3 regions of the Paenibacillus hexagrammi genome follow, and region 2 is predicted to be linked to each of the others. Evidence: riboswitches for the same ligand, from Rfam matches in the RefSeq annotation. Region 2 holds a riboswitch; each other region holds the start of a gene.
The links. Region 2 has a riboswitch for cyclic di-GMP ahead of L0M14_RS27840 (PilZ domain-containing protein). Riboswitches for the same ligand answer to the same signal wherever they lie in the genome.
Positions count from the first base shown of each region.

Region 1 (3,276 bases), 2.2 Mb from region 2:
AGCCTTTGGCGAAGCTAAGCTTAGAACGGTGCTCCAGCTGTTTATCCTCACGATTCAACATGCTCTACCAACTCCAAGGGGAGCCCATCCGGATCGGTAAAGAACGTATAGCGTGCTCCTGTAACAGGATCGATTCGCACCGGCTCTACGCTTACCCCCCCTTACTTTCAAGCTCTCTCACGCTAGCATCCATATCCGCTACAGCGAACGCCAAATGCCGCAGACCCCGGGCCTCGGGCTGGTCCACCCGCTCCGGCGGGTTCGGGAAGGAGAACAGCTCAATTTGCTCCTTCTCTCCAATAAGCAGATCCAGCTTATACGATTGACGCTCCTCCCGGAATGTTTCATGAAGTACCGTCAGACCAAGTACATCCACATAAAAATGCTTCGACCTCGCGTAGTCTGAACAAATGATCGCAGCATGGTGAATACGTTCTAATTTCACACCTGATCCCTCCCGTACTTTGTTGTTCCATCATACATGCACTTGATTCCAGCATGCAACATGATCTTAAACTAACTATACATAGCATGATGCGACTAAAATGCGGAATGGAGCTACCGCCTATCAATAACCTACAGCTAGGCTTTCGAAGAAAAAGCCGCAGCAGGCGGCTTCATCCTGGTGCGGCTCACATCACGTATTATCCGTCTTTTCTCATTGTTGCAATTAGCTGCTCAAGAACGACATTAGCCTGCTCATAAGGCACCTGGCAAGTACCGGCTGCATGATGACCGCCTCCGCCATTGCTCAGCATTAGCTTACCCACGTTGGTCTGTGACGTGCGATTCACAATGCTGTGGCCGCACGCGAATACACAGTTTTGCTTATTGCGTCCATCCACAATCCAAATGGATATATTTTGTTCAGGGTATAGCGCGTATACCATAAATCGATTCCCCGGGTAGATCGTCTCTACGTCCCGAAGATCCGTAATGATAACGTTCCCTTCCGTACGCGTATACTTGCCCAGCATTTCCCGATATAAAGCATCCAATTCAAAATAACGGTCAACCCGTTCCTTCACATCCGGAAGCTCCATAATTTCTTCTACCGTTTTGGTTGCGCAGTGCTCGACCAGATCTTCCATCAATTGATAGTTGCTGATCCGATAATCTCGGTATCGACCCAATCCCGTTCTGGCATCCATGATGAACGAAAGAAGATCCCATCCTTTGGGATTCAGGATATCTTCTTTACTGAACTGGGCTGAATCCGCCTTATCTACGCCTTCCATAATATTATCGATATCACCGAATGTGTCTTTGCCGCCGTAATAATCGTATACTACTCTGGCTGCGCTTGGAGCGATCCGAGTCTCGCCTTTAAACTCGACCTTCTCCCCCATTCTTTCCAGCTCACTGGAATGATGGTCAAACCATAGACCGCATCCTGCTACATAAGGAACATTGGCTAGAATATCATTCTCCGTCACTTCAATCAAACCGTCCTGCATATCCTTGGGGTGAACAAACTTCATCTCATCCACCATATTTAATTTCTTGAAGAGCATCGCACAAACAAGGCCATCAAAATCGGAACGTGTAATTAATCGCATGCTAATGTATTCCTCCCAATAGTCCTAAAGCACTACTAACTGTCCTCCTCATAATTATACCGTTCTTGTCGATCAGTGACAACGCTTTTGTCGAACTTGATCGACAAAAAAAGAACGATTCAACCCTAATTAGGCTGAATCGTTCTCATCTTAAACGTCAAGCATTGATACAATCTGGATAAAAATGCTTCTACCTGAGACAAAGGCGGAAGCTTGACGGAAAGCTTAACCTCGCCTTTCCAATAAAAAATAAGAATGCTATTATTTCGTCCATGAAACATTTCAATATCCCAACAAGCTTCATTAAGCAGGTACTCTTCGCGGTTTATGACCAGCTTCGTTCCATCTGTGGACGGCACAAGTCTGGCAACATGGTTACCGCACAGTGACGTGACCGCCTCTTCTTCATTTAGCATCCATTCAGGCTGCATGCTGCCAAATCCTCCCTTTAACCCATTCTTTTTCTCTCTAAAATAAGAAAAGCCCACCTGTTATGCCGACTAGAGAGGGCTCATGCTGTCATCATCCTGAACCTCGGCGGCTGGCTGGCAGCTTGTCCATTTACGGTCAAGCAAGCCCCTCTAGCTTTGCGTCGCTGGCTTTCGCCAGGTTTGCCTTTATCGAGCAGTATCGAAAGCTGTCAAACATTGCTTTTACTACTATCAAGGATAAGGTAAGTTTTAGCGAAATCGAATACTCTATTATGCCTATTTTACAACAATAAGATAGGTAAAAGGAACTAATTTTCGAAAATTTCTTGTTTTAACCTATTTTGTGTTGCTTGTAATCGTCGTATTCCTGTCATATAGAATAAGGTACCGCTTAAAGTAAGAATAGACATCGTGAGAAAAAGGACATTCCCACCGAAGGAGGAAAGCAGCAAGCCTCCAATCCATGGACCCGCAAAATGCCCGATATTCGTAAAGGTTTGCGCCCCAAAATACGTGCCCCTCATATTCTCGGGAGCAAGCTTATCTATGAGCACATTCGCAGCGGGATAATTTAAGATTTCACCCATCGTAAAAACAACCATAGAAATGACTAGCGCGGCGGCGGAATGAGAGAAAGCAAATCCGACGTCGCCCAGTGCAAACATCAAGTTTCCTGCAGCAATGGCAACGAATGGTCTGAATCTTTCTGCCCATTTCGTTAATGGAATTTGCATAGAAATCACCGCGATCGCATTCACACTCATCAGCAGTGCAAATATTTTCACTCCGTCGCTAAAGCTCTGTTCCATATATTGGGATAAGGTGACCATAACCTGCGAATAGCCGATCGCGCCGACAATCCCGCCAGTGATGTAGTATCGGAAGGTTATGTCACTTCGAATGATGGACCAGGCTGCGCGAAGGGTAACCGGCGCTTTTTTCTCCCCTTCGATACTCTTTATCCCGAAATAGGACAGCAGCAGCCATAGTGCTATCGCGTATATCAAATAAACGACTCCCGTGAGAAGAAAAGGAAGAGCACCGTCCAGCGTTGCAAAATAAGCGCCCAAGAGGGGACCGACAGCAACGCCCACATTGATAGCCATATATCTCATAGAGAAAACTTTGAATCGCTTAGCCGGTTCGGTGAGATCAGCCATTAATGCTTGCGATACCGGTTCATAGAACGATCGGCATAAGCCGTTTACCATGTTCAGCAGCATAAAGCATACAGGAAGGCTGACGAATGAAAACCCGGTAAAAACAAAAGCCCAGCCGAATAAAGC
Region 1 covers NZ_CP090978.1:3,892,861-3,896,136, forward strand. The annotation lists gene L0M14_RS17775 (hypothetical protein) at 1-61, opposite strand, end outside; partial or broken gene gloA2 (SMU1112c/YaeR family gloxylase I-like metalloprotein) at 48-445, opposite strand; gene L0M14_RS17785 (exopolyphosphatase) at 645-1,559, opposite strand; gene L0M14_RS17790 (hypothetical protein) at 1,685-1,990, opposite strand; cyclic di-GMP riboswitch class I at 2,093-2,185, opposite strand; gene L0M14_RS17795 (MDR family MFS transporter) at 2,299-3,276, opposite strand, start outside.
Region 1: it holds a riboswitch for cyclic di-GMP, as region 2 does, so the genes downstream of both, L0M14_RS17790 (hypothetical protein) here and L0M14_RS27840 (PilZ domain-containing protein) in region 2, are expected to answer to the same signal.

Region 2 (3,276 bases):
TCAAATCATCGTAAGACACGACTTCCGCACGGATAAAGCCGCGCTCAAAATCCGAGTGAATGACGCCCGCCGCTTGCGGAGCCTTCATTCCTTTGCGGATTGTCCATGCTCGTACTTCCTGCACCCCGGCAGTAAAATACGTGTATAAGCCGAGCAGTTTATAAGCTGCTTTAATCAATCTATTCAAACCGGACTCCTGAAGTCCCAGCTCTTCAAGGAACATCGCTTTTTCCTCGTCTTCCAGTTCAGCGATTTCGGATTCCACCTTCGCACTGATTGGAACGACCTCGGCATTCTCTTGCGCTGCGAATTCCTTAACGATTTTCACATACTGGTTATCATCAGCCGTTGCTACCTCGTCTTCGCTTACATTCGCTGCATACAGCACGGGCTTCATTGTGAGCAGATGGAGATCACGGACAATGAGTTTATCGTCATCGCTCAGATCCATGCTGCGCGCCGGTTTGTCTTCATACAGCGTTTCTTTAATACGCTCAAGCACTTCTACTTCAGCCGCAACTTTCTTGTCGCCGCCCTTCAAATTCTTACGGGAACGCTCCAGCTTTTTCTCAACGGAATCGATATCCGCCAGAATCAGCTCCAGATTAATCGTTTCGATATCGCCGATCGGATCTACTTTCCCGGATACATGCGTAATATTCTCATCCACAAAGCAGCGAACGACATGCACGATCGCATCAACTTCACGAATATGCGCCAAAAACTTATTTCCAAGCCCTTCGCCCTTGCTCGCGCCCTTCACTAAACCCGCAATATCGACGAATTCGAAAGCGGTCGGAACAATGCTCTTGGGCACTACAAGTTCCACCAGCTTCCGCAGTCTTTCGTCCGGCACTTCCACTACACCGACATTCGGATCAATCGTACAGAACGGATAATTCGCAGATTCTGCTCCCGCCTGTGTTATTGCATTAAACAAAGTCGATTTGCCGACGTTCGGTAGACCGACGATTCCTGCTTTCAACGCCATTGCCGTTCACAACTCCTTAATGTTTGAAAATATCCTCATTTATTATATAGCACTTGTCAATCAAAAAAAAGCCCGCTATCTTAGCGGACCCCGGATCCCATATCCGTGACTTTTTTCATTTTAACATCTTTTTTCTGAACAAAATAGGCCTCGACTTGATTCTTTAAGATGAACGCTCGAAGTGCGTTTGTTTTAGCATCAGGTACATTGATATATCTGGCGCCGTAGTAAATTCCGGTATCTTGCGTTTCTCGTCTAACTACTTCTGTTAGGCAGGAAATGGAGAATCCGAGCAAGAGCTCTAATTCAAGGTGTGCGGTTGTGTCCAGATGAATATTATCATCCACTGTAAATCCAACACCGCTCAAGCTAATATTTTTGATGTTGATACTTACCGGGCGTTCAAACTGATGCTTCCTTCTTTGTATATCATGCAAGCCGTGCAGCAAGCCGCCTTTTACAATCTCAATTCGTGGGAATTCCCGCTTCTCGGTAAATTTCTTTCGATTATCTGGAGGATTTATAACAATAATGGAACCATGGTCCTTGGCTACAACAGAGGTGTCGAACACAAAGAGTCCTGATTTAGTGTAGATGGTGACTTTAATCTTGTCCCCGAGCTGGAAGATATTATATTGTGGGAGCTCAATCTCGATGATATCTCCCAATACGTAGGTGATCACTCCTGTGGCTACAAAATCCCTTTTGTCCAAAACCGCCTTACTATCTATTAAAATCTCTGCGTCATTGCCTTCTTTACTACCATAATACTTCATTGGTTCAAATCTAGACTCCCTGTTCGATAACATCATGCCACATCCTTTCAGCATTGTTATTGGATATAAAAATAGACTCCCCCTGATAACTATCCCAGGAGCAGCCTATTACCAAAATCGATACCTCCAGATTTTCGGTAACCAGGCTGTCATAGCTCCTTGATGGAACGTTAGACCCTCAGCTTTGCGTCCTTGTCTTTCGACAAGTTTGCCATTATCGAATCTATTTATTGATGTATATAAAGACCTATTCTTAGACCTAACAATACTCTTATACCCTGTAGGCGAAAAGACCTACTATATGTAATTATTAGTATATTCACTTTGTCTCTCATTATCAACTAGGTTTCACCATGTTTTGCTAAAAAATTTCATTTTTTTAAGCTTAATTTACGGAATGCTATGTTGATAACTTGATTCCATGACAAGATGCCCCTACAATAAGAGCAACTATCCACAAAATAGTACGTTATCCACAAAGTTGTCCACAGATTGTTAACAACGAATGCCTGTTCGACTTTTTATGCACATGTGGACAATGAGTCTGAAAGAGAGGTGCCCCCTGTGGATGAACTACTTGAACATACCTACTGGATGAATGAAGCCATACAAGAGGCTTTTAAAGCAGAGGCCCTTGGCGAGGTGCCTATTGGGGCTATTGTCGTACATCAAGGAGAGATTATAGGGCGGGGCTATAACCTCCGAGAAACTTCTCTGGATCCCACTGCCCATGCAGAAATGATCGCTATTCGCCAAGCAAGTGAGCATCTGCAAGCATGGAGGCTGTTGGATTGCAAGCTGTATGTGACCTTGGAGCCTTGCCCCATGTGTGCGGGAGCGATCGTACAGTCCCGGGTGCCGCAAGTGATTTATGGAACTACCGATCCCAAGGCCGGCTGTGCAGGAACGCTTATGAATTTACTTCAAGAGGAGCGGTTCAATCATCGTGTAGATGTCATTAGCGGTATATTGCAGGAGGAATGCTCATCCATGCTCACGCAATTTTTCCGGAAGCTGCGCAGCAGTAAAAAGCAGCCGCCTGTATGAGGTTGCATCACGGCTTGCCTTCGTGCTATCATAATCCTTGCTTATGCGCCCGTAGCTCAGCAGGATAGAGCGACAGTTTCCTAAACTGTGCGTCGCGGGTTCGAATCCCGCCGTGGCGCGTCTTGTGGTTTTGTATCCTCTTACGTTATTACGTAGGAGGTTTTTTGTTATATCTAAAGACCTAATTTGGAGAAAAATTGTCGTATAGCGCTTCCAAAATACTTGTGTTATTATATGTAAATGTAACACTACAGGAAATTTTTTGAACAATAGGAGACTACTGTGTCTATTTTATTCATTATTGCGATCTGTCTAGGGATTCATCTCTTTCTTCAAGATGAATCGAATTGCAAAGAAGAGTACTGGACAGAAGAACTCGTTGACTTTCGATATCCTGATACTAAGTAAATCAAGAGATACACAAAACAGCGCCAAGAGCAGCTTTATAGCCGACCTTGGCGC
Region 2 covers NZ_CP090978.1:6,078,284-6,081,559, forward strand. The annotation lists gene ychF (redox-regulated ATPase YchF) at 1-991, opposite strand, end outside; gene L0M14_RS27840 (PilZ domain-containing protein) at 1,072-1,767, opposite strand; cyclic di-GMP riboswitch class I at 1,901-1,990, opposite strand; gene tadA (tRNA adenosine(34) deaminase TadA) at 2,362-2,814, shown strand; tRNA gene L0M14_RS27850 (tRNA-Arg) at 2,860-2,934, shown strand; gene L0M14_RS27855 (hypothetical protein) at 3,127-3,276, opposite strand, start outside.

Region 3 (3,276 bases), 540 kb from region 2:
ATTTTTTTGCGGAAGGAACCAATTCGATTGAGATATCAAATCAATTTTTTCAAGTCGTCTCAACCCAGTTGGATCAGCTTCTGCAGCATCGGGTTGACCGGTTGAGCAGCGATCGTGCGAAGATGATGTCTCTGGTAGGTATTACGATTCTTCTTGCGGCGCTCTTCTTTCTGGCCTTCTACCGAAGTGTAAGAATGACTATTAGATCCTTGCAGCATGGGGCCGAGAGGCTCGCGGGAGGAGACCTGTCCAAGCAGGTAGAGCTGCAAACGAGAGACGAGCTCGGTGAAGTTGGTGTTGCTTTTAATCAAATGACAGACTCGTTAAGAGGGATTCTGCGCATTAATCAGGATATATCCGAGCAGGTTGCCGCTTCATCGGAGGAGCTGTCAGCCGTGTCTACGGAATCGACGTCGGCCATGCAGCAAATCGCGATGGCGGTTCAAGTCGTAGCAGAAGGAGCCGAGCAGCAGAAGAAAGCCTCTGAAGAAAATGCTCTCGCCATGAATGAGATGGCAATTGGTATTTCGAGAATTGCTGACAGCGCTTCGGAGGTTTCTGAGCTGGCGGTTGATGTATCGGATGGAGCACGAACCAGTGAGGAGAAGCTGAAGGTTGCGGTCGGTCAAATGCAAACGATTCGTCATGCGGTTCATGAATCTGCGGATGTCGTAACGCGGCTTGGCGAACATTCGAAGGACATCGGGGCGTTCGTCTCCACGATCAAGCACTTATCTTCGCAGACGAACTTGCTGGCGCTCAATGCCAATATCGAGGCGGCTCGGGCAGGGGAATACGGCCGTGGCTTTAAAGTGGTCGCTTCGGAGATCGGCAAACTGGCCGGACAGACGCAGGAATCGGTTGAATCTATCACGTCAATTGTGAGTTTGATTCTCGACCTCGTCGAGGGGGCGGTAGTTTCCATGAAGGAAACGGCTGCCGAGGCGGAGCTCGGATTATCGGCGATCCAGCAGACGGATAGTGCGATTAGCTCCATCCTGGACTCCATCCGCAAGGTAGCCCACCAAATCCAAGAGGTTTCCGCAGCATCCGAGCAAATGTCTGCCAGTGCCCAGCAGGTTACGGCATCTACCATGGATATGGTAGGCTTTGCACGAAGCGCCTCCGACCGTACCACGGAAATGGCGGCGGCTGCTCAGGAGCAGCTCGCATCTATGGAAGAAGTGCAGGCTTCCTCGGATGCTCTGGGCAGCTGCGCTCAAGACCTGCAGGACGAGTTGAGAAAATTTACTTTGGCATAGGTGGATAGCGCAGCCTAATAACTGCGATACCCTTTCTATGAAAAAGCACATCTTGTGAAATGCTTGGACACAATAGATGATTCCTGTACTGAGTACTGAACAGGGGTCATCTTTTTTAATCCACATTGATATCTGTGATGGTTGTAATATTTGATTTAGCGGTCTATCTCATCTTAGCTTTAGCCATGCACTTGTAAGGATTTGCTTTTCTGTGCGGGCACACAAGATTTAGTTGTTTCATAAGCCGACGGATTCTCTTTAGGTTGTAGGTGATGCCAAATTCATTCTGAAGAACCATCTTAGACCTGACTATGCTCTGGTTGAATTTTTTTAGCTTTAGGGGATTAGCCCATAATTTACTTCAACTGAAAGGGTCATAAATCCCATTGGATGAAAATGGATTAACATCGAATGTCTGTAAATTCGGGATAAACAGGATTCCTTTTATAGTCATATAGGGATTAAAGGGATGCGAATGCAGAAGATGATAGGAAAGCAGTACCATGAATAATAGTCTGAAAATTGTGAACTTAGACCGATACAAGAAAACGCTTACATGTCTTATGATGATATCAACACATCGGATTCGACCTAAAGCGACAAGCTTCGACGAATCTCGATAAAGGCAAAACTGATGAAAATCAGTGACGCAAAGCTACAGGGGCTAACGCGCATGAAACAAGCGCCATGCCAGCCAGCTGCCGAAAGATTTGAAGGGGGCTTGTTTTTTATATGCCAATATTCCCTTCCTTTCGGAGAAGGTGGGTTATTTCAGACAAGAATGGAGGGGATAGTCCGCATGAAGTTAGTCCTGCCTGAGAGCGGACACGTCGTTGCTGAAGAGGTTTGGGTGGCGGCAACGTTTTATCGGAGATTGAAAGGGCTGATGTTTTCATCCGAATTGCCTGAGGGCTGCTGTATGTACATAAGGCCGTGCAGGTCCGTGCACACCTTCTTTATGAACTACAGTATCGACGTCGTTCATCTCGATGCAAAACACCGGGTCGTAGGATTGGAACAGGCTTTGGCGCCGGGGAAGATAGGAACATCATTTCCGAATTCCGAATCCGTAATTGAGTTTCCCGCAGGAAGCATCGAACGAAATGCTCTGCAAGTGGGCAGCATGGTTCAATTTGAAAGCTAAACTTGGAACCTAAACTTAAACAACTAAACTAACCAATACAAGGGAGCGATTACTCATGATGAACAAATTCAAAGCGCTGGTTACACAAGAACAAGGTCAAGGTATGACAGAATACGGTCTCGTGCTGGGGCTAATCGCGGTGGCTGTAGTAGCTACTCTGGTAACCCTTCGTACAGAAATCGTGAATATCTTCCAAGATGCATTATCAACCGTGCAAAGCCGTAATACGACTCCGTAAACGTAAAGCAAGCAATAACAAGACCAAGATTGCCGATACGTACCAAAAGGTCTTACGTGTTCTACCGCGTAGGGCCTTTTTTCACAAATTTGAGCTTTACTAGGCAACGGAGGTAGGGAGATGCTTTTTACTATCATGCTATTGACCGTGCTGTTGATCTCGGTTGTGACCGATGTGAGGAGCAGAAAAATACATAATAAGGTGATATTTCCCGGAATAGCAGCTGCATTAGGCGCACATACAGCAATGGCCGGATGGACCGGATTAGGGGCCTCTCTTGCAGGCTTCCTCGCAGGGTTAGGCGTGCTGTTGATCCCGTATCTTCTTGGGGGCATAGGTGCTGGCGATGTCAAGCTCCTGGCATTAGTGGGCGCAATGAAAGGGACTTCTTTCGTATTGATGACTTCCGTATATATGGCTCTAATCGGAGCGATATTGGCCGTATTGGTCATTGTTTTTCGGAATGGAGCGATGATCAGAATGAAGTGGATCGGTATCTGCATGTACAGCTTCCGCTATGGCGTCCTGTTACCCGTAAACGCTGACAAAACAGTCCTAACCGCAACGTATCCATACGGAGTAGCCATAGCAGGCGGCGCCTTGGTCTGCCTGTGGTTTAAGGGATGGTGAGG
Region 3 covers NZ_CP090978.1:5,536,863-5,540,138, reverse strand. The annotation lists gene L0M14_RS25230 (methyl-accepting chemotaxis protein) at 1-1,262, shown strand, start outside; gene L0M14_RS32085 (IS3 family transposase) at 1,298-1,417, opposite strand; partial or broken gene L0M14_RS25225 (transposase) at 1,438-1,563, opposite strand; cyclic di-GMP riboswitch class I at 1,877-1,968, shown strand; gene L0M14_RS25220 (DUF192 domain-containing protein) at 2,062-2,406, shown strand; gene L0M14_RS25215 (Flp family type IVb pilin) at 2,462-2,644, shown strand; gene L0M14_RS25210 (A24 family peptidase) at 2,765-3,274, shown strand.
Region 3: it holds a riboswitch for cyclic di-GMP, as region 2 does, so the genes downstream of both, L0M14_RS25220 (DUF192 domain-containing protein) here and L0M14_RS27840 (PilZ domain-containing protein) in region 2, are expected to answer to the same signal.